Regions from separate parts of the Streptomyces sp. NPDC107575 genome, predicted to be linked through region 2. Evidence: riboswitches for the same ligand, from Rfam matches in the RefSeq annotation. Region 2 holds a riboswitch; the other holds the start of a gene.
What was found. Region 2 has a riboswitch for thiamine pyrophosphate ahead of thiO (glycine oxidase ThiO). Riboswitches for the same ligand answer to the same signal wherever they lie in the genome.
Positions count from the first base shown of each region.

Region 1: another riboswitch for thiamine pyrophosphate. It lies ahead of ACZ7L4_RS01450 (purine-cytosine permease family protein); the one in region 2 lies ahead of thiO (glycine oxidase ThiO).

Region 1 is NZ_JBVKBG010000001.1:294,405-304,668, reverse strand. Features, by position in the region: gene thiD (bifunctional hydroxymethylpyrimidine kinase/phosphomethylpyrimidine kinase) at 1-375, opposite strand, end outside; gene thiE (thiamine phosphate synthase) at 372-1,082, opposite strand; gene thiM (hydroxyethylthiazole kinase) at 1,079-1,897, opposite strand; gene ACZ7L4_RS01450 (purine-cytosine permease family protein) at 1,952-3,352, opposite strand; TPP riboswitch at 3,342-3,437, opposite strand; gene ACZ7L4_RS01445 (family 2B encapsulin nanocompartment shell protein) at 3,851-5,269, shown strand; gene ACZ7L4_RS01440 (family 2 encapsulin nanocompartment cargo protein terpene cyclase) at 5,323-6,633, shown strand; gene ACZ7L4_RS01435 (geranyl diphosphate 2-C-methyltransferase) at 6,650-7,540, shown strand; gene ACZ7L4_RS01430 (hypothetical protein) at 7,698-8,792, shown strand; gene ACZ7L4_RS01425 (hypothetical protein) at 8,809-9,321, opposite strand; tRNA gene ACZ7L4_RS01420 (tRNA-Pro) at 9,430-9,506, opposite strand; gene ACZ7L4_RS01415 (DUF309 domain-containing protein) at 9,635-10,123, shown strand; gene ACZ7L4_RS01410 (MDR family MFS transporter) at 10,228-10,264, shown strand, end outside.
Region 2 is NZ_JBVKBG010000003.1:406,575-416,838, forward strand. Features, by position in the region: gene ACZ7L4_RS15075 (YhgE/Pip family protein) at 1-429, shown strand, start outside; gene ACZ7L4_RS15080 (TetR/AcrR family transcriptional regulator) at 465-1,091, shown strand; gene ACZ7L4_RS15085 (phytoene desaturase family protein) at 1,574-3,073, shown strand; gene ACZ7L4_RS15090 (hypothetical protein) at 3,105-3,965, opposite strand; gene metF (methylenetetrahydrofolate reductase [NAD(P)H]) at 4,011-4,931, opposite strand; gene thiE (thiamine phosphate synthase) at 5,014-5,661, opposite strand; gene ACZ7L4_RS15105 (Rv2175c family DNA-binding protein) at 5,743-6,108, opposite strand; gene ACZ7L4_RS15110 (NAD(P)/FAD-dependent oxidoreductase) at 6,226-7,458, opposite strand; gene ACZ7L4_RS15115 (avidin-fold protein) at 7,578-7,925, opposite strand; TPP riboswitch at 7,979-8,092, shown strand; gene thiO (glycine oxidase ThiO) at 8,090-9,268, shown strand; gene thiS (sulfur carrier protein ThiS) at 9,265-9,465, shown strand; gene ACZ7L4_RS15130 (thiazole synthase) at 9,473-10,264, shown strand, end outside.

The DNA.
Region 1 (10,264 bases), on a different contig from region 2:
GGCGTCGATGGCGTCGTCCGCGAGCAGCCGGTCGCCGTGCTTGGAGACGCTGACGGGGTCGACGACGACGGGGGCCGGCGCGTCGGCCAGCAGCTCGGCGACCGTGACCACCATGTCCGGGTCGGCGAGCATTCCGGTCTTGAGGGCCTGCACGCCGATGTCGTCGACGACGCTGCGGTACTGGGCGCGCACGGCCTCCAGCGGAAGGCTCCAAGCGCCTTGTACACCAAGGGAGTTCTGGGCCGTCACGGCGGTGAGGACGCTCATGCCGTGCGTGCCGAGGGCCAGCATGGTCTTGAGGTCGGCCTGGATCCCGGCGCCTCCGCCGGAGTCGGATCCGGCGATGGTCAGCACGCGGGGCGGCGTCTCGGTCATGCGGAGGCATCCTCTCGGGTACGGGGGTGGGGACTGCTCCACCAGGCATTGGCGTAGGTACAGGCGGCCGCGCGGGGATCCTCCGCCGCGCAGATTCCCGACACGACCGCGCCTCCCGCCGCCCCCGCGGCCCGCAGGTGCGGCATGTCGTCGGGAGTGACACCACCGATGGCCACAGCGGGCAACGCGCTCAGTGCGCCCAGCGCGGCGAACCCGTCGCGGCCGAGTGCCTCGGGTGCGTCGGCCTTCGTGCGGGTGGTGTGCAGCGCGCCGATGCCGACGTGGTCGACGCGTGCCGTCGATGTCGCAGCGGCGTGCAGCTCGGAGGCCGTGGCCGCGCTCAGGCCCAATACCGCGTCGTCCCCGATGAGTTGACGTACGGAGGTCGCGGGCAGGTCCGACTGGCCGACGTGGACGCCGGTGACGCGTGCGCCGTGCGCCCGCGCGGCCAGGAACACGTCGACCCGGTCGTTGACGATCAGCGCGACATGGTCGGGGAGGATCTCGGCCACGTCCAGGACGGTCCGCAGGAACTCCCGGCCGCTCGCGTGCTTCTCGCGGATCTGTACGGCTGTGACACCTCCGGCCACGGCCCGCGCGACGGTCTCGGCCACGGTGCGTCCGCGGGCCGCGCACTGGTCCGTGTCGGTGACCAGGTACACCGACAGGTCGACACCCGCGTGCACGGGTCGCGCACGAGCCGTCATGACACCTCCGCCCGCTTCTCCACGTCCTCCGGGGTGAGCGCGGCGAGCGCGTCCAGGAAGGCGACGGCGAAGCTGCCGGGACCGGCCGCCGCCCGCGCCGCGGACTCGGCGGCGACGGTGTACGCGGTGGCGGCCGCCACGGTCGTCGCGAACCGGTCCTCGTCCACCGCGGCGAACGCGGCCATCACCGCGCCCAGCGCGCAGCCACCGCCGGTCACCCGGGTCAACAGCGCGTCCCCGTTGGCGATCCGGGCGGTGCGCGTGCCGTCGGTGACGTAGTCCACGGGACCGGACACCGCGACCACGCTGCCCGCCGTGCGCGCGAGTTCCGCTGCCGCGCCCTCGGCGTCGTCGACACCGTGGGAGGAGTCCACGCCCCGGCCGCCGCCGCCCGCGCCCGCGAGCGCGATGATCTCGGAGGCGTTGCCGCGGATCACGGTCGGCCGCAGCGCGAGCAGCTCGGCGGCGAGCGCCGTGCGTACGGGCAGCGCGCCGATGGCCACCGGGTCAAGGACCCACGGCGTGCCCGCGTCGGCCGCGGCCCGCGCCGCCTCGGGCATCGCGGCACGCTGTTCCGCGCGCGGGGTGCCGAGGTTGACCAGCACGCCCGAGGCCACGCGGGCGAAGGGCCCGGCCTCGTCCGGGATGTCGACCATGGCGGGCGCGGCGCCCAACGCGAGCAGGACGTTGGCGGTGAACCCGGTGACCACCGCGTTGGTCAGGCACTGCACCAACGGTGACTCGCTCTGTACGCGCCCGAGCGCCTGCGCCGCGAAGGCGACGAGGTCGGGTCCTGCGGTGGACGTCGTGGGCATGAGGTCGCTCCAAGTGGACGAGGTGCGTGGTTCGTACGTACGGGAAGGGACAGGTCAGCCGCGGCGCCGCAGCCGCAGCGGCGCGTACACCGCGGCGGCCACCAGGAACGCCACGTAGTACGACACGTCCGCGCCGTGCAGGGCCTCCGCCACCGGCCCCACGTACAGGCTGGTGTCCATGAACGGGACCGCCGCGGCGAAGGCCGCCGCGAACGCCAGCAGGGCGGGCCAGGCGGGCTGCCGTCGCTCGCGCTCGACGGCGAGGTCGAGCGGCGCGCCGGCGCGCGCCGTGGCCCGTGCGCGCCAGTCGACGAGGACGATCGCGACGAAGCCGGGGATCCAGTACCCGACGAACAGCAGCACATTCTGGAACCGCGCGGTGGTGTCCGCGGCGTGCATCCAGAGCACCAGCGGGAACCCGAGGACGGCGGCGAGGGCGGCGGCCACCGGGCGCGGGATGCGCACGCCGATGGTCTGCAGGGCGAGTGAGCCGCTGTAGTCGTTCATGGCGTTGCTGCACAGCGCGGCCAGCGCCACGGCGAGCAGCCCGAAGCCGCCGAGCACTCCCCCGCCGAGGATCTCGTCGACGCCCGCCGCTGTCTGGTCGGTCAGTACGGAGGCGCCCCACAGGCCGAGCGCCTGGACGGCCACGAAGGACACCAGCAGGCCGAGCAGCGTGTACCAGAACATGCGGGTACGGGAGGTGGCGGCGGGCAGGTAGCGGCTGAAGTCGCTGGCGTACGGCGCCCAGGACAGGCTGAGGCTGAGCGCGATGGTGCTGGTCAGGACGAACGCGCCGACGCGGTCGGCCCCGTGCACGGAGGCGTGGGCGGCCGGGTGCACGCCGTCGAGCATCCGCCAGGCGATGAGCGCGAAGGCGGCGCCGAGCACGAAGGTCATGACGATCTGGAGCCGGTGGATGGCCTCGTAGCCGAACACACCGAGCAGTCCCTGGGCGGCCAGCATGACCAGGACGCCTGCCCAGAACGGCCAGCCGAGCAGCCGGGCCAGCGTGTCACCGCCGAACAGGCCGATCAGTGCGTCCCACGCGATGGAGGACAGCCACTGCAGCACGCCGGGCAGCGCGACGCCGCGCCCGAACGCGAGCCCCGCCAGCGGGAGTTGGCCCGCGCCGGTCCTGCTCCCCCATGTCCCCAGGTACGCGGTCGGCACCGCGCCGATCAGGGTGCCGAGCACGACGGCGGCGAGCGCGGTGGCGAAGTCGAGGCCGAGGGCGATACCGACGGTGCCGGTGAAGACGCCGGTCATCGTCAGGTTCGGGGCGAACCAGACGGTGAACAGGCGTCCGGCGCCGCCGTAGCGGTTGGCCTCGGGGACCGGCTCGATGCCGTGCCCCTCGATGCCGAGGTCGCCGGGGGCCGCGGGCATCCGCCCGTCGAAGGCGCCGCTCTCGCGGTCGACGGGCAGGCCACTGGAAACATGCGTCACAGGCATGAGACATCCCTCCGCCAGTACGAACTGGTTCAGGTTCGACGGGTGTGTTCTCAGCCCTCTGGTCGGGGCACCCCGTGTCCGGTTACGGCCGCCAGCGTAACGCGGTGGCGCGCGATGTCGCACGGGTGGGTTCCGGTTCCGCCGCGTTCCCCTACCTCGCACGGCGCGAGGTCCGCAATGAGGACCGCTGCGGCCGCTGGCCGACTTCTGTCGGTTTGGCGACACCGCGACGCCCGCCCACCGCCTGACACAGGGGTCGACGCCCGCGGGGACGCTTCGGGGAAACCGGCCGAGATCCGTCGGTCACCGGGCAAACACCGACCGGACTTGATCATCGTATCGAGCTAATGTCGCCGACTTTCCTTGGTCGGGCGGGCGAGACGGCCCTTACGGTGATTCTGGTTCTGGACGCATTCCCGCCGAATTGTTCACTTTTCCTTCTTCTGTCCCGTAGCAACGGGCATGCGCGCTTTCGCCCGACCAAGGAGAGCTCATCCGATGACCGTTGACTCGACCACCCCGGACACCGCGTCGGTGCCGCCGCAGCAGACCAGCCTGGGCACGGCGGCCGCCCGCAATCTCGCCACCACCACCAAGTCCGCCCCGCAGATGCAGGAGATCACCTCGCGGTGGCTGCTGCGGATGCTGCCGTGGGTGGAGACCAAGGGTGGCGTCTACCGGGTCAACCGCCGCCTGACGTACACCGTCGGCGACGGCACCATCGAGTTCATCCAGGACGGCGGCGACGTCCGCGTGATCCCCCGCGAACTCGGCGAACTGGCCCTGCTGCGGGGCTTCGACGACGTCGAGGTGCTGACCGCCCTCGCCGACCGGTGCGAGCAGCGCGACTTCCGGGCCGGCGAGACGCTGGTGGAGCGCGGGGCACCGGCGGACAAGCTCCATCTGATCGCCCACGGCCGCATCAACCAGTTCTCCGAGGGAGAGTACGGCGACGAGGTCGCGCTCGACGTCCTCGCCGACGGCGACCGCTTCGGCGACAACGCGCTCCTCGACGAGGACGCCCGCTGGGAGCAGACCGTGGTCGCCGAGACCTCGGGCACCCTGCTCACCCTCTCGCGCGCCGACTTCGCGTCCGTGCTGTCCTCGGCGCCGCCCCTGCGGGAGCACATCGAGGAGTTCAAGTCGCTCGCGGGCCGGGGCCAGAACCACCGCGGCGAGGCGGAGATCCCGATGTCGGCGGGGCACGTCGGCGAGCACGAACTGCCGGGCGCCTTCGTCGACTACGAGGCGAAACCGCGCGAGTACGAGCTGTCAGCCGCCCAGACGATCCTGCGGGTCCACACCCGGGTCGCCGATCTCTACAACGAGCCGATGAACCAGACGAAGGAGCAACTGCGGCTCACCGTCGAGGCGTTGCGCGAGCGTCAGGAGCACGAGCTCGTCAACAACCGGGAGTTCGGCCTGCTCCACAACGCCGACTTCAAGCAGCGCCTCCAGCCGCACTCGGGACCGCCCACTCCGGACGACCTGGACGAGCTGCTGTGCCGCCGCCGCGGCTCGAAGTTCTTCCTGGCGCACCCGCGCACGATCGCGGCGATGGGGCGCGAGTTCAACGCGCGCGGCCTGTACCCCGACCACGTCGACCTCGGCGGCCAGCAGGTCCCGGCCTGGCGCGGGGTGCCGATCCTGCCCTGCAACAAGATCCCGGTCACCAAGGAACGCACCAGCTCGATCCTCTGCATGCGTACCGGCGAGGACAACCAGGGTGTCATCGGCCTGCACCAGACCGGCCTGCCGGACGAGTACGAGCCGGGGCTCTCGGTGCGGTTCATGGGCGTCGACGAGCAGGCCATCACCAAGTACCTCGTCAGCACCTACTACTCCGCCGCGATCCTCGTGCCGGACGCGGTCGGCGTGCTGGAGAACGTGCAGATCGGCCGCTGGCCCAGCAGGTAGCGGGCCAGGACCGCAGCCGCCCACCCCGCCGAGGAGCCCTCAAGGAGACATGGATGCCCCCGCCCGAGCCGACACCTCCTCAGTCGAGCCTGCCGGAAGCGGTCTCCCGCTTCGGGGCGCAGGTCCTGGCCGACGCCGCGGCCCGCGCCCGTGACATCGGCGCCGTCACGGGCGGCCCGCCGCGCGTGCCCTCGCAGGCCGTCGAGGCCCCGGCGGTCGAGGCTCCGACCGTCGAGGTGCCGGAGCCCCAAGTACCGGCTTGCGAAGGGAACTTGGAGCGGCTGCTGCGCGGGCCCAGCGGCCTCGGAACGGCGGGCCTGCGGCTGACTCCGCGCGAGGAGCCGCCGACACACCAACCGCCGCCGGCGGCAGGTACCGCCGAGAAGGGTCGGCCCGTCCCCGGCCTGTACCACCACCCGGCGCCCGAGCCCGATCCCGTACGGGTCGCGGAGGTCAGCCGCAGGATCAAGGCCTGGGCGCTCGACGAGGTCGACCTGTACCCCGACGACTGGGAGGAGGAGTTCGACGGATTCTCCGTGGGCAGCTACATGGTCGGCTGCCACCCCGACGCACCCAGCGTCGACCACGTCATGATCGCCACCCGCCTGATGATGGCGGAGAACGCGCTGGACGACTGCTACTGCGAGGACCACGGGGGCTCGCCGGTCGGCCTCGGCTCCCGCCTCCTGCTGGCACACACCACCCTCGACCCGCTGTACACGACGCAGGAGTACCAGCCGCAGTGGGCGCGGTCGCTGCACGCGGACGCGCCCCGGCGCGCCTACCGCTCGGCCATGGAGTACTTCGTCCGGGCGAGCAGCCCCTCCCAGGCCGACCGGTACCGGCACGACATGGCCCGCCTGCACATGGGCTATCTCGCCGAGGCGGCCTGGTCCGAGCACGACCATGTACCGGAGGTGTGGGAGTACCTGGCGATGCGCCAGTTCAACAACTTCCGCCCCTGCCCGACCATCACCGACACCGTCGGCGGCTACGAACTGCCGGCGGACCTGCACGCCCTGCCGGACATGCAGAAGGTCATCGCGCTCGCCGGCAACGCGACGACCATCGTCAACGACCTGTACTCGTACACGAAGGAACTCGACGCCCCCGGACGGCACTTGAACCTGCCGGTCGTGATCGCCGAGCGCGAGGACCTGTCCGACAAGGAGGCCTACCTCAAGTCGGTCGAGGTCCACAACGAACTCATGCACGCCTTCGAGACAGAGGCCGCGGCCCTGGCCGCCGCCTGCCCGCTCCCGAACGTCCAGCGCTTCCTGCGGGGCGTCGCGGCGTGGGTCGACGGCAACCACCAATGGCACCAGAACAACACCTACCGCTACAGCCTGCCCGACTTCTGGTAAGAGATAGGACTCATCAGTGACCAGCACCGAACTCACCGCCACGGCCCACAGCACCGCCACCCCGTACATCCCCGAGCCGGCCACGCCCTACCAGGGTGACATCGCCCGCTACTGGGACGGTGAGGCCCGGCCGGTCAATCTGCGGCTCGGCGATGTCGACGGTCTGTACCACCACCACTACGGCATCGGTGAGGTCGACCATGCCGCGCTCGGCGACCCGGCGGGCGACGCGAGCGAGCAGAAGCTGATCGCCGAGCTGCACCGCCTCGAGTCCGCGCAGGCCGCGTACCTGCTCGGGCACCTCGGTGACATCGGCCGCGACGACACCCTGGTCGACGCCGGCTGCGGCCGCGGTGGCTCGATGGTGATGGCGCACCAGCGCTTCGGGAGCAAGGTCGAGGGGGTCACGCTCTCGGCCAAGCAGGCCGACTTCGCCAACGGCCGGGCCGAGGAACTCGGCATCCAGGACCACGTCAGGGCCCGTGTCTGCAACATGCTGGACACCCCGTTCGAGACCGGGCAGATCTCGGCGTCGTGGAACAACGAGTCGACCATGTACGTCGACCTGCACGACCTGTTCGCCGAGCACTCCCGCATCCTGGAGGTCGGCGGCCGCTACGTCACCATCACGGGCTGCTGGAACCCGCGCTACGGCCAGCCCTCGAAGTGGGTGTCGCAGATCAACGCGCACTTCGAGTGCAACATCCACTCGCGCCGCGAGTACCTGCGCGCGATGGCCGACAACCGCCTCGTCCCGCAGACCGTCATCGACCTGACCCCCGACACCCTCCCCTACTGGGAGCTGCGCGCCACGTCGTCGCTGGTCACCGGCATCGAGGACGCGTTCATCAACTCGTACAGGGACGGCTCGTTCCAGTACCTGCTGATCGCGGCAGACCGCGTCTGATCCCCGGCTGAACCTGGGAGGCGGGACCGTTCCCGAACGGTCCCGCCTCCTGCTGTGTCTACGGCGTTCGCGCCTGTGCCATGATCCGTCGACGGCGACCGGCCCTGGGGAGGGACCGGCCGCCACGGAAACCGCACGGCACAAGGGGAGTTCAGAGTTGAATTCGGGTGGGGATCACGGCGGTTCGTCGCTGTCGGACGAGGAGTGGGAGCGCTTCCTCCAGGAGTCCGAGGACGGCGTACGGGACGCGCCCAAGGAACCGTCGGCACGCGCCCGCATGGTGACGCGCCGCCTGCGCGAGGAGGACGCCCGGGCCGAGCCGTGGCGCGCACACCGGCCGCCCCGGCCGCGAAGACGGAAGGGCTGGTACGCGCTCGGCGTGGTGGCGGCGGTGGCGGTGGCGGTCGTGGCGCTCAATCCGGGGCGGGTGACGGGGTGGTTCACCGGCGGCTCCGACGCCGATGCGACGCCACTGGTCGGGGAGAGCGTGCGGCCGACGGCGCCGCCCCCGGGCGAGTCGGCCGCACGCCCCACGCTGGACGAGCCGTTCAGGGGTTCCCCCGCCGCCCACTGGGCCGACGGGACGGCCGGAATCGACGTACCCCCGGCCCGGGCCACGGGCTGGATGACCAGGACACAGGTCGCCGAGACACTGAACCGCTCCCGCGACTTCCTGGTCGCCTCGAGCCTGGACCGGGCGGTGTTGCGCGGCGAGCGCCCCACCAAGGCCATCGCCCTCATCAACCCCCACCAGCCGAAGGAAGCCACCTTCCTGGACAGGTCGCTGACCTCGCCGAGCGAGAAGTACAACCCCCTCGTCCTGTTCAGCCGCTTCGACCCGTCGAAGGCGGAACTGGTCGGCGACGTGGTCAAGACGCGCGGCCGCATCACGTACGCCGAGGGCGACAAGGGAGCGCTGAAGGTCACTACGGACATCACGTACGTGTACCCGGTGGCGAGCCCGGACGACGAGCGTGTCACGCGGGTCATCGTCCGCCGCGAAGTGGTGATGAACTGGCCCGACCCGTCGAAGATCATCACCGAGCCCGGCACCTTCTCGGTCGTCTCGAACCGCGTGGACACCACCAACGCCGGCTGCGAGACCTACAACGGCTACCTGACCCCGTCCTTCACCACCGACCGCGACTCCGCCGACGGGCCCGCGGTGGACCCGTACGACCGGAGCACGGCGATGGACGAGCGAATGGGCGGCGCCGGGGACGAGAGGTGCGGGACCGCGACGCGGTCGTGAGCAGCGGCGGCACGTCTCACAACCTGCCGGTGACGACTCCCCGCCACGTCCACCCCGCGCCCAGCACCGTCTTCCGCAGGGGTTCCTTCAGGTCGGACGTGTCGAAGCCGAACGTCTCGGTTGCCTCCGGGCCGCCGGCCGCGCCCCGGCCGAGCGTCCAGCGCTTCGAGGTCGTCCGCACCTGGCCGCGTCGGCTCTCGGTCGAGAGCGCCAGGGTGGGGACGCCGCCGGCCCACGTGACCTCGTACTGCTGGTCGAGGGAGCGCACTTCGCGCTTGTCCGGGACCAGGCGCATGTGCACCTGGAAGACGCGGCTCACCTCGGTGCGCAAGAAGAAGGTCCGCCAGGCCGGGTCCGTGAGGCGCCACTCGGCGACCAGGTCCGCGGCCTCGTCGCGGCCGCTCCTCACGACGTACGGGACGTCGGGACGGTTCAGACCGAGCAGGGCCTCGCGCACCCCGGTCGCTGATCGTGGAGCAACTCCCTCGGCGGGGCGCCTGGTCCCGGTCAGCCTGTCGAAAAGTCCCATGAAGTCAACCTATAGAGGGCGGCGGGGTGTTGTGGCACCACACACAAAGCCGCAAACGAAAAAGCCGTCCCTGCCCAACGGCAGAAACGGCCTCCGACCTGCAAAAGCTGGTCGGGACGACAGGATTTGAACCTGCGACCCCTTGACCCCCAGTCAAGTGCGCTACCAAGCTGCGCCACGTCCCGATGTCCACTGCCTCCGGCCCGGTGTTGTCCGGCCCTTCCGGCGGCGACAAGAAGAACAATACCCCAAGCTCAGGGGTGGTTTGAAACCGGATCTGCGGGCCTGCGGGCGGCTGCGCGAGAATCGGGGCATGAGCACTTCGCGCAACGGTGAACGGGACCGTGACCAGGAGGGACGGGCCCGCAATGCCCGGCCCCGTGACGGGCTCGGGCGGCCGCTCCCCTACGGCACGCCCGGGGTCGAGCGACAGCCGGAAGGGGTCGTGCGGACGGCCGCGGAGAGCGTCGCGGAGGCGCAGGCGCTGCTGGATGCCGGGCGACCGTTCCACGCGCACGAGGTCTTCGAGGACGCGTGGAAGTCCGGGCCCGAGAATGAGCGCGAACTGTGGCGGGCCCTCGCGCAGACCGCCGTGGGCCTCACGCACGCGGCGCGCGGCAACGCAACCGGGGGCGCCCGGCTGCTGCGCCGGGGCGCGGACGGCATCGCGGCATGGCAGGGCGTCGCCCCGGCGGGCCTCGACACGGCGGCGCTGGTGGGCTGGGCGCGTGGGCTGGCCGACGAGGTGGAGCGGGCCGCCGAACCCGTGGACGCCGCCACCGTCGCGCCGCGCCTCACCTGACGCGGGGCGCCGGACGCGTACCGCCGTCCGGGCCCAAACCCGCACGTCACCGGTCCGGCCCCCACCCGCATGCGCCGTCCGGGCCCCGATGTGACGCTGCGAGAGTGACGACCACCGAAGAAGCAGCCCCGCCGCCGGCCG
Region 2 (10,264 bases):
GCGGCCCTGATGTCCGTACTGCACTGGGCGCTCGGCCTGGAGATGCTGCACGCGGCGGGCACGGTCGGCTTCCTGGGCCTCGTCACGGCGTGCTTCGCGGCGATCGTGCAGTGGCTGAACGCGCGCTTCGGAGCGGCGGGCCGCATCCTCGTGCTCGCCTTCCTGATGCTGCAGCTGACGTCGGCGGGCGGCACCTATCCCGTGCAGACGAGCCCCGGATTCTTCAACGCGCTGCACCCGTTCCTGCCGATGAGCTACGTCGTGGAGGCCCTGCGGCGGCTGATCTCCGGCGGTGACCTCGGACCGGTGTGGCAGGCGTGCGTGGTGCTCACGGCGTTCACTGCGGGCGCGCTCGCCCTCACCGCGTGGACGGCCCGGCGCAAGCAGGTGTGGACGCTCGACCGGCTGCACCCGGAGCTGAGCCTGTGAGCGCGCCCACCGCCGCTCCTGTGAGAATCAGGGGCATGGAAAGCAGCACACGGCGTCAGGCCACGCGGCAGAAGCTCTACGAGGCCGCGGTCACGCTCATCGCGGAGCAGGGCTTCTCGGCCACGACGGTCGACGAGATCGCCGAGCGGGCCGGGGTCGCGAAGGGCACGGTCTACTACAACTTCGCCAGCAAGTCGGTCCTCTTCGAGGAGCTGCTGCGGCACGGCGTCGGGCTCCTCACCGCCTCCCTCCGGGAGGCGGCACGGAAGGCGGACGAGAACGGCGGCAGCAAGGTCGACGCCCTGGACGCGATGATCCGTGCGGGCCTCGTGTTCATCGACGAGTACCCGGCCTTCACGCAGCTGTACGTGGCCGAGCTGTGGCGCACCAACCGTGCCTGGCAGTCCACGCTCGCCGTGGTCCGCCAGGAGGCGGTGGCCGTCGTCGAGGGCGTCCTGCGGGCCGCGGTGGACGGCGGCGAGCTGAGCGAGGAGATCGATGTGCCGCTCACGGCGGCGGCCCTCGTGGGCATGGTTCTCGTGGCCGCCCTGGACTGGCAGGCGTTCCAGCCCGAGCGCTCGCTCGACGATGTGCACGGCGCGCTGTCGCTGCTGCTCCAGGGGCGTGTGGGCGGCGGGCAGCCGCTGACGGGCAAGGCCTGAGGGGCGCGCGGCGCCGGCACAAAAGCGAGCCCGGCACAAAGGGGGCCCGGCACAAATGAAGCGCCGGTCCGGCAGGGCCTGTGGTCGTTCTCAGGCCTCACCGGACCGGCGCATCCCCCGTGGATCCCCCGTTTCCCCCGTTGGATCCCCCGTTCTCCCCCCGTTGGACCCCCGTTCGGTCTCCCCCAGGGTCCCCCGTCCTCACTCCCGCCCTTGCGGGCGAGAGGAGCGGCAAGAGGCACTCGATCCGTTCCGCCGCCCCGTGTCGGCGGTGCCGTTCCCGTGCCTCTCTCCGTGCCCACCACTCTCCCGTCTGCGCAGGTCGGCCCCCATCCGCGTACCTACTCATCTCCCCGACTAGGTACGGATACTCAGGCGTGCGTGCTCAGGCCCAGCCGGACTCCGTGCCTGCACTCAGCGGCCCGCTGGGCCGGTACGACCTGACGGCGGCGTTGTCAGTGGTGGCGGATAAGGTCCCTGGCATGGCACGAATTGCGGTGATCGGCGCGGGGATGGGCGCCATGGCGGCCGCCGCTCGGCTGGCCGTCGCAGGCCACCGACCGGTGGTCTTCGAGCGCGCGTCGACGTACGGCGGCGCGCTGGGCCTCCTGGAGCGCGACGGCTTCGCGTTCGACACTGGCCCGGGGCTGCTCCATCTGCCCGCGGTCCCCCGGGACTTGTTCATCAAGACCGGCAAGGAGCCGCTGGAGGACCTCGTCGGCCTCACCCAGATCGAGCCCGCCGTGCGGCACGTCTTCGCGGACGGCACGACGACCGACCTGCCGAACGCACGGCGTGGGGGCGTCGCCGAGGCGCTGGACGCGGCGGTCGGCTCCGGCGCGGGCGGGCGCTGGTCGGCGTTCATGGGCCGCGCCAGGGAGGCCTGGGACCGCTCGCGGCGCCCCCTGCTCGAAGAGCCGCTGTGGCCGAACTGGCAGGTGCTGGCCGACCGCGAGCCGTACCCCGCGGTCGTGCACAAGCGGGTCCTGCGCAAGGACCGCGCGGCGGCGACGCTCGCCGAGATCGGCGCGCTCGAACTGGGCGGGGAGCCGCGCCTGGTGGCGCTCCTCGAGCAGTACGCGCTGGCGTACGGGCTCGATCCGCGCACGGCACCGGCGAGCGCGGCCGTGCTCCCGTACATGGAGCAGACCTTCGGGACGTGGGCCGTGGCCGGCGGGATGCGGGCGCTCGCGGACGCCGTGCACGCGCGCTGCCTGAAGCGGAAGGTCGAGTTCAGATTCGGCTCGGCCGTCACCCGGATCGTGGAGAAGGACGGGCGCGCGGCCGGTGTGGAGCTGGCCGACGGCACGGTGGAGGACGCCGAGTTCGTCGTGGCGGGCGTCGCTCCGGGCGTCCTGAGCGGGCTGCTTCCGGGGCGGCCCGTGCGCACCGAGGGCCCGGCCCACCAGCGCGAGTCGTCCTGGCCCAGCCGGCTGACCGTGCACCTCGCGCTGCGCGGGGCCCGGCCGGAAGGCACCCCGCACCGCACGGTCGTGCACGCGGCGGACCGGGACGCCGAGTTGGCCTGGCTCTTCGAAGGCGACGCTGCGCCCGGGAGGCCGACGGTGGCGGTGCTGCGCACCGGGGACCCGGCGGGGGTGCCCGACGCCGAGCACGAGGCGATCACCCTCACGGTCACCGTTCCGGCCCACGCGCGCGTGGGCGAGGCCGATGTGGAGCGGGTCCTCGCGGCGGCCGAGCGTGCGGTGCCCGAGCTGCGCGAGCGGCTGCTGTGGCACGAGGTCCGCACCCCTCAGGACATCGCCAAGGCCACCGGGGCCGAGGGCGGCGCCGTGCCCGGACCCGCGCTCGCGGCGGCGCGCGGCGAGCTGCTGCACGCGCCGAACACGACGGCGCTGCCCGGCCTGACGACGGTAGGCGGCTGGTCCCACCCCGGCGGCGGGCTGCCGCACGCGGGCATGTCCGGCGCGCTGGTGGCGGGCCTGATCGTGGAGGGCCCGGACTTCCGCGGCTCGCAGTGAGCGGCGGAAGTCCGGGCCCTCGACGGCCGGTTCAGTACCGGTACTGCTGCTCGTTGTACCCGTTGTTGTCGTACCCCGCGTTCGGGTCGTGTTGCGGGTACGCCGGGTACTGCTGCTCGGGCGGCAGTTCACCGCCGTAGTTCTGCTGCTGCCCGTCGCCGTTGCGCTGCTGCGGCACCCAGACGCCGCCGGGAGGCGTCTCCCCGCCGTAGCCCGCTGCCGTCGCGTACGGGTCGGCGTAGCCCTGCCCGGTGGCGTACGGGTCGCCGTACTGGGGCTGCGCCGGGTAGCTCTGCGCCCCGATGTACGGGTCCGAGTACGGGGCGGCGTACGGCTGCTGCGCCGGGTCGTAGCCGTAGCTCTGCTGGTCGTAGCCGTAGGACCCGGCGTCGTAGCCGTAGTCCTGCGTCCCGTGCGCCGCCTGGGCGTACGCCGTGTCCTGGTAGACGCCGTACTGGCTGGTGTCGTCCGGCATCGGCTCGGGGGCGTACACCGCCGTGCTCTCGGCCGCCGACTCGGGGACCGGCGCGTACTCCTGCGGCGCCGGCTCGTACTCCAGGTCGGAGACCTGCAGCGTCGGTTCCTGGTGCAGCTCCTCCTCGGAGCGGCGCCCCCGGTCCATGCCCGGGACACCCGGCACGCCCTTGATCGACCAGCCCGCGGCGAACCCGCGGCGGAACGACAGGGTCACGTACGTCTGTCCGATCGCGAACGCGATGGCCCCGGCCCCGATGACGAGCACCGAAGGAATCAGGACGCCGATCACGACCCCGAGGAAGCCGCCGAAGGCGAGCAGCCGCCAGCGCAGCCGTGCCTTGTACTGCAGCAGAACCTCACCGAGGAGCCACAGTGCCACCAGTCCGAACGCGACATAGAGGACCGCCCAGCCCATGTACGCCCCTCTCGTACGGCCGTAGCCCTTGCGGGTACGGCGAAGTCAGCCCCGCTCTTGGTGCAGGCCCAGGTTCTCGTAGATCTCCAGCGTTGCCGTGGAGTTGTTGAGCGTAATGAAGTGCAGACCCGGCACTCCCTCGTCAAGCAGCTTGGCGCAAAACTCCGTAGCGAACTCGATGCCAATGGAGCGTACAGCGGCCGGATCGTCTTTTGCTGTGAGGATTCGCTCTTTCAACTCCGGAGGGAAGTCCGCGTTGCTCAACTTGGGCAGGCGTTCGAGCATGCGCACGCTCGTCACCGGCATGCATTCCGGGATGATCGGCGTCTCGCAGCCGGCCGCGGCGACCTTGTCGCGCAGCCGCAGGTACTCCTCCGGGTAGAAGAACATCTGCGTGATCGCGTAATCGGCGCCCGCGCGGCACTTGTCGACGAAGTGCCGCACGTCGGAGTCCCAGTCCGCCGAACGCGGGTGCATCGCCGGGAATGCCGCGACCCCGACGCAGAAGTCGCCGGACTCCTTGATCAATTCAACGAGTTCGGCCGCGTACGTGAGGCCTTCGGGGTGCGAGATCCACTCGCCCATGGGGTCGCCCGGCGGGTCGCCGCGGACCGCGAGCATGTTCCGGATCCCGGCGTCGGCGTACTGGCCGATGATGTTGCGCAGTTCGGCGACCGAGTGTTCGACGGCGGTGATGTGGGCCACCGGCGTCAGCGTCGTGTCGGCGACGATCTGCTGCGTCTCCTTGACGGTGCCCGCGCGCGTGGAGCCGCCCGCGCCGTACGTCACGGAGACGAAGTCGGGCGAGACGGCCTCGACCCTGCGCAGCGCGTTCCAAAGGTTGCGCTCGCCCTTTGGGGTCTTCGGCGCGGAGAACTCGAACGAGAAAGCCGTCTTGCCGGGTGCGAGCATGTCGCGCACGGTGCGGGCGCGATCAGTCCTGGTGGAAGCGGTACCTAGGGCCATACGGGCAGGTTACTGACCGATATCCAAAGGCCCTAATCCCCGTCCACCTTGCGGACAGGCCCGCAAAGCGCCTTGTCGGAGGTCAGGCGGAACGCAGGCGCTTCGCGAACTCGGCCGCCGCGGCTGCCGGGTCGTCGGCCTCCGTGATGGCCCGGACGACGACGGCTCTGCGGGCGCCCGCCTCCAGTACCTCGTCCAGGTTCGCGAGGTCGATGCCGCCGATGGCGAACCAGGGGCGGTCCGTGTCCAGGCCCGCCGTGTACCGCACCAGGTCGAGGCCCGGCGCGTACCGCCCGGGCTTCGTCGGGGTCGGCCAGCAGGGGCCCGTGCAGAAGTAGTCCACGCCCTCCTGGACGGCGGCCGCGGCGGCCTCGTCCTCGGCGTGCGTGGAGCGGCCGATGAGCACGTCCTCGCCGAGCACGGCGCGGGCGGCGGGGACGGGCAGGTCGCCCTGGCCCAGGTGCAGCACGTCCGAGCGGATCGCGTGGGCGACGTCCGCGCGGTCGTTCACCGCGAAGAGCTTGCCGTGGCGGCGGGCCGCCTCGGCGAACACCTGGAGGTGCTCGAGCTCCTCGCCGGCCTCCATGCCCTTGTCGCGCAGCTGCACGATGTCGACGCCTGCGGCCAGCACGGCGTCGAGGAACTCCGGCAGATCGCCCTGGCGCCTGCGGGCGTCGGTGCACAGATAGAGCCGTGCGTCGGCGAGCCGGGCGCGCTTGGATTCCGCCATGAAAGTCCCCCCGTGGGTCGTGCGGTGTCGGTGGCGTGCGCACCACGAGGGTCGCGGTGCGCACGCCGGACGGTTGTCAGGTCAGACGGCGAGCGCCTGGGCGCGGCGCTTCACCTCCGTGCCGCGATTCTCGCTCAAGGCCTGCGCGGGCGTGCCCGGCAGGCTCGGGTCGGGGGTGAAGAGCCACTCCAGCATCTCTTCGTCGCTGAAGCCGTCGTCCCTCAGGACCGTCAGGAGGCCGACGAGCCCCTTGACGATCTTGTCGCCGTCGATGAAGGCGGCGGGCACGTGCAGTGCCCTGTTCTCACCGCGGCGCACGGCGATCAGCTGGCCTTCCTTGACCAGCTGCCGCACACGCGTCACCTCGACATCGAGCTGTTCCGCGATGTCGGGGAGGGTGAGCCAGGCGGGGACGAGAGCATCGATCTTTGCGTCAATCTCGGTCACAGGACAAGCGTGCCATCCCGGACTGACACTCGGAAGCCGGGCCGGTGCGGATGGGCCACGACTCCTCCCCCTTTCGCCCCCTCCGTCACGCTTTGGAGGGCCCGCGGGGCGGCCGACTCAGGCCACCGCGGACTTCAGCGGACGGGCCGGGTCCGCGAGCCGCTCCGGGTCGAGCGCGGCACCCGACTGGATGAGCTTGCGCCCCTGGGCCAGGTCGCGCGGCTTGCCGACGGCGAGGACGGCCACCAGGGCGCCGTCGCGCAGCCAGCACACCGACCAGGCCGCGCCTGCGGGGTCGCCGCGCCAGACCGTCGCGTCGGCGCCCTCGTGGTGCCCCGCGTACTGCACGAACCGGCCGAACTGCTCGGACCAGAAATAGGGCACCGGGTCGTACACCGCCGGGGTCAGGCCGACGATGTTCGCCGCGACCGTGCGCGGCCCCTGCAGCGCGTTGTCCCAGTGGTGGACCATCAGGCGCTCCCCGTAGCGACCCGAGGGGAACGAGGAGCAGTCCCCCACCGCGTACACGTCGGGTACGGAGGTGCGCAGCCCCTCGTCCGCGAGCACCTCGCGGTGGGCGCCGAGCTCGATGCCGGAGCCGGCCAGCCAGCGGGTGGCGGGGCGGGCGCCGATGCCGACGACGACGGCTCCCGCGGGCAGCCGCGTGCCGTCGTCGAGGACCACGACGCCCGGCTCGATGCGCTCCACGCGCGCGTGGGTGCGCAGCTGGGCCCCGGCGTCGGCGTACCAGGCCGCCATGGGGGCGGCGATCTCGGCGGGCAGCGCCCCGGCCAGCGGCCGCTCGGCGGCCTCCACGACGGTGACCCGGCAGCCCGCCTCGCGCGCGGCGGTGGCGAACTCGGCGCCGATCCAGCCGGCGCCCACGACCACCACGTCGTGCTGCTCGGCGAGGACGGGCCGCAGCCGCTCGGCGTCGTCGAGCGTGCGCAGCAGGTGCACTCCGGGGGCGGAGTGCGTACCCGGCAGCTGGACGGGTTCGGCGCCGGTCGCGACGACCAGCACGTCGTACGGGACGGGTCCCTCGGCCGTGTCCAGCTCATGGTCGCCCGGCCGCAGCCCGGTCACCTCGCGGCCCAGCTCCAGGGAGACGCCGAGCGCCTCGAAGTCCACGTCGAAGGCCGAGCCCTCGGCCTTGCCGAGCAGCACCGCCTTGGACAGCGGTGGCCGGTCGTACGGCTGGTGGGGCTCGGCGCCGAGCAGGGTGACCGCGCCGGTGAAGCCCTGTTCGCGCAGCGCCACGGCGGTCTGCACACCGGCCATGCCCGCGCCCACGATGACGACGTTCCGCTGCCCCGAAGGCGCTCCGCTCCCGCTCCGCTGCTCACTCACGGGATCAACCTTAGGCACCTGATCTTGCCTCGGTCAGCGGTGCGGGCCACTCCCGCGCCGTGACGTCCTGCACATGTCCCGGCGGTTTAGCGATCAAGGTCGGGGCGGCGATCCGCGGTTCACACCCGGCCGGGGAGCTCCTCGACCACGCTGGTGCCGCTGCCCTCCTGCGACTCCCACTCCCAGGTCTCGTCGAGGCGCACCCGGCCGTCCGGAAGCTCGGACACGGTCGAAACGCAGTGCCCGGAAGAGGTGGTCCCGTCGGTCTTCAGCTGGACGTAGCGGAAGTCGAGCCGGTCGCCTGAGCGGGTCCCCACGAGGTGCCCCTCCACGACATCGCCGCCCACGTAGTCGGCCGATACACGGCCGTCCCGCTCCCGGTACGCGAAGCGGGTGCGCGTGCCCACCTGACCGGGCGCCTGGTCGGCGACGGGGGACATCACGAGGCCGTCGAGAGATCGGGTCACGGGTTCGAGGCTCCCTTACTGGGGGTCGCGGTGAACGGCTAGGGTGGCCAACGTAGAGCACTCGCGGGAGCCCGTACGCAGCGGGCTGAGAGGGAGGCTGGAGCGGCCTTCGACCGTCCGAACCTGATCCGGGTCATACCGGCGAAGGGAGGGGCTTGACGCCCATGTCGTCGACGCCATCCGTTCATTCGCACACCTGCGACGTCCTCGTCGTCGGTGGCGGCATCATCGGTCTGGTCACCGCCTGGCGGGCCGCGCAGCGCGGCCTGTCCGTCGCGGTCGCCGACCCCGAGCCCGGCGGCGGGGCCGCCCAGGTGGCGGCCGGAATGCTGGCCGCCGTCACCGAACTGCACCACGGCGAGCAGACGTTGCTCGGCCTGAACCTGGAGTCCGCGCACCGCTACCCGGACTTCGCGGCCGAGCTGTCCGAGGCCACCGGGCAGGACCTCGGCTACCGCGCCTGCGGCACGCTCGCGGTCGCGCTCGACGCGGACGACCGCGCCCATCTGCGCGAACTGCACGCCCTGCAGACGAAGTCGGGGCTCGCATCGGAGTGGCTCTCGGGCCGCGAGTGCCGCCGCCTGGAGCCGATGCTCGCGCCGGGCGTGCGCGGCGGACTGCGGGTCGACGGGGACCACCAGATCGACCCGAGAAGGCTCGCGAGCGCCCTTGTGACGGCCTGCGAGCGTTCCGGCGTGACCTTCCACCGGTCGTGGGCCGAACGGCTCCGTGTCGTCCGCGACCGGGCGCGCGGCGCGGTCCTCGCCGACGGCACCGAACTCGCCGCCGACCAGGTCGTGCTGGCCGCAGGCAGCCGCGGCGGACAGCTCGCGGGCGTGCCCGACGCGGTGCTCCCGCCGGTCCGTCCCGTCAAGGGCCAGGTGCTGCGCCTGACGGTGCCGAAGCGGTACGCGCCCTTCCTCAGCCGCACGGTCCGGGCGGTCGTCCGCGGCGGCAACCTCTACCTGGTGCCACGCGTCAACGGCGAGCTCGTCGTGGGCGCCACCAGCGAGGAGCTGGGCTGGGACACCACGGTGACCGCGGGCGGCGTCTACGAACTTCTGCGGGACGCCCACGAACTCGTCCCCGGCATCACCGAACTGCCGCTCACCGAGACCCGCGCGGGCCTGCGCCCCGGATCGCCCGACAACGCGCCGCTCCTGGGGCCGACCGCCCTGCCGGGCCTCCTCCTGGCGACAGGGCACTACCGCAACGGCGTGCTCCTGACGCCCATCACCGGCGACACCATGGCGCACGCCCTGACCACCGGTGAACTACCCGAAGAGGCCCGCCCGTTCACGCCGAAACGCTTCGGCACAGCCCTCGTGGAGCAGCCCGCATGAACGTCCACGTCAACGGCGAGCCGCGCACGGTGACCGCGGGCACCACGCTCGACCTCCTGGTCACCACGCTCACCAGCGCGCCCCAGGGCGTCGCCGCCGCCCTCAACGAAACCGTCGTCCCCCGCACCCAATGGCCCGCCACGGCGCTCTCCGAAGGAGACCGCGTCGAGGTCCTCACGGCCGTCCAAGGAGGCTGAACCGTCCATGGCCGACGACACTTTCGTCCTCGGGGGCGAGCCGTACTCCTCGCGCCTGATCATGGGCACGGGCGGGGCGCCCAGCCTCGACGTCCTGGAGCGCTCCCTGGTGGCCTCCGGTACCGAACTCACCACCGTGGCGATGCGCCGTGTGAACGCGAACGTGCACGGCTCCGTGCTCTCCGTCCTGGAGAAGCTGAACATCCGGGTGCTGCCGAACACGGCGGGCTGCTTCACCGCCGGGGAGGCCGTCCTGACGGCCCGCCTCGCGCGCGAGGCGCTCGGTACGGACCTGGTGAAACTGGAGGTCATCGCCGACGAGCGCACCCTGCTGCCCGATCCGATCGAGCTGCTCGACGCCGCGGAGACGCTGGTGGACGACGGCTTCACGGTGCTGCCCTACACGAACGACGACCCGGTCCTGGCCCGCAAGCTGGAGGACGTCGGCTGCGCGGCGATCATGCCGCTCGGCTCCCCCATCGGCTCCGGGCTCGGCATCCGCAATCCGCACAACTTCCAGCTGATCACCGAGCACGCGCGCGTACCCGTGATCCTTGACGCGGGCGCGGGCACCGCATCCGATGTGACGCTCGCCATGGAGCTCGGCTGCGCGGGTGTGATGCTCGCCTCGGCGGTGACCCGCGCGCAGGAGCCGGTCCTGATGGCCGAGGGCATGCGGCACGCGGTGGAGGCGGGGCGGCTCGCGTACCGCGCGGGCCGCATCCCCAAGCGCCATTTCGCGGAGGCGTCCTCGCCGACGGAGGGGCGCGCGCACCTCGATCCCGAGCGCCCCGCCTTC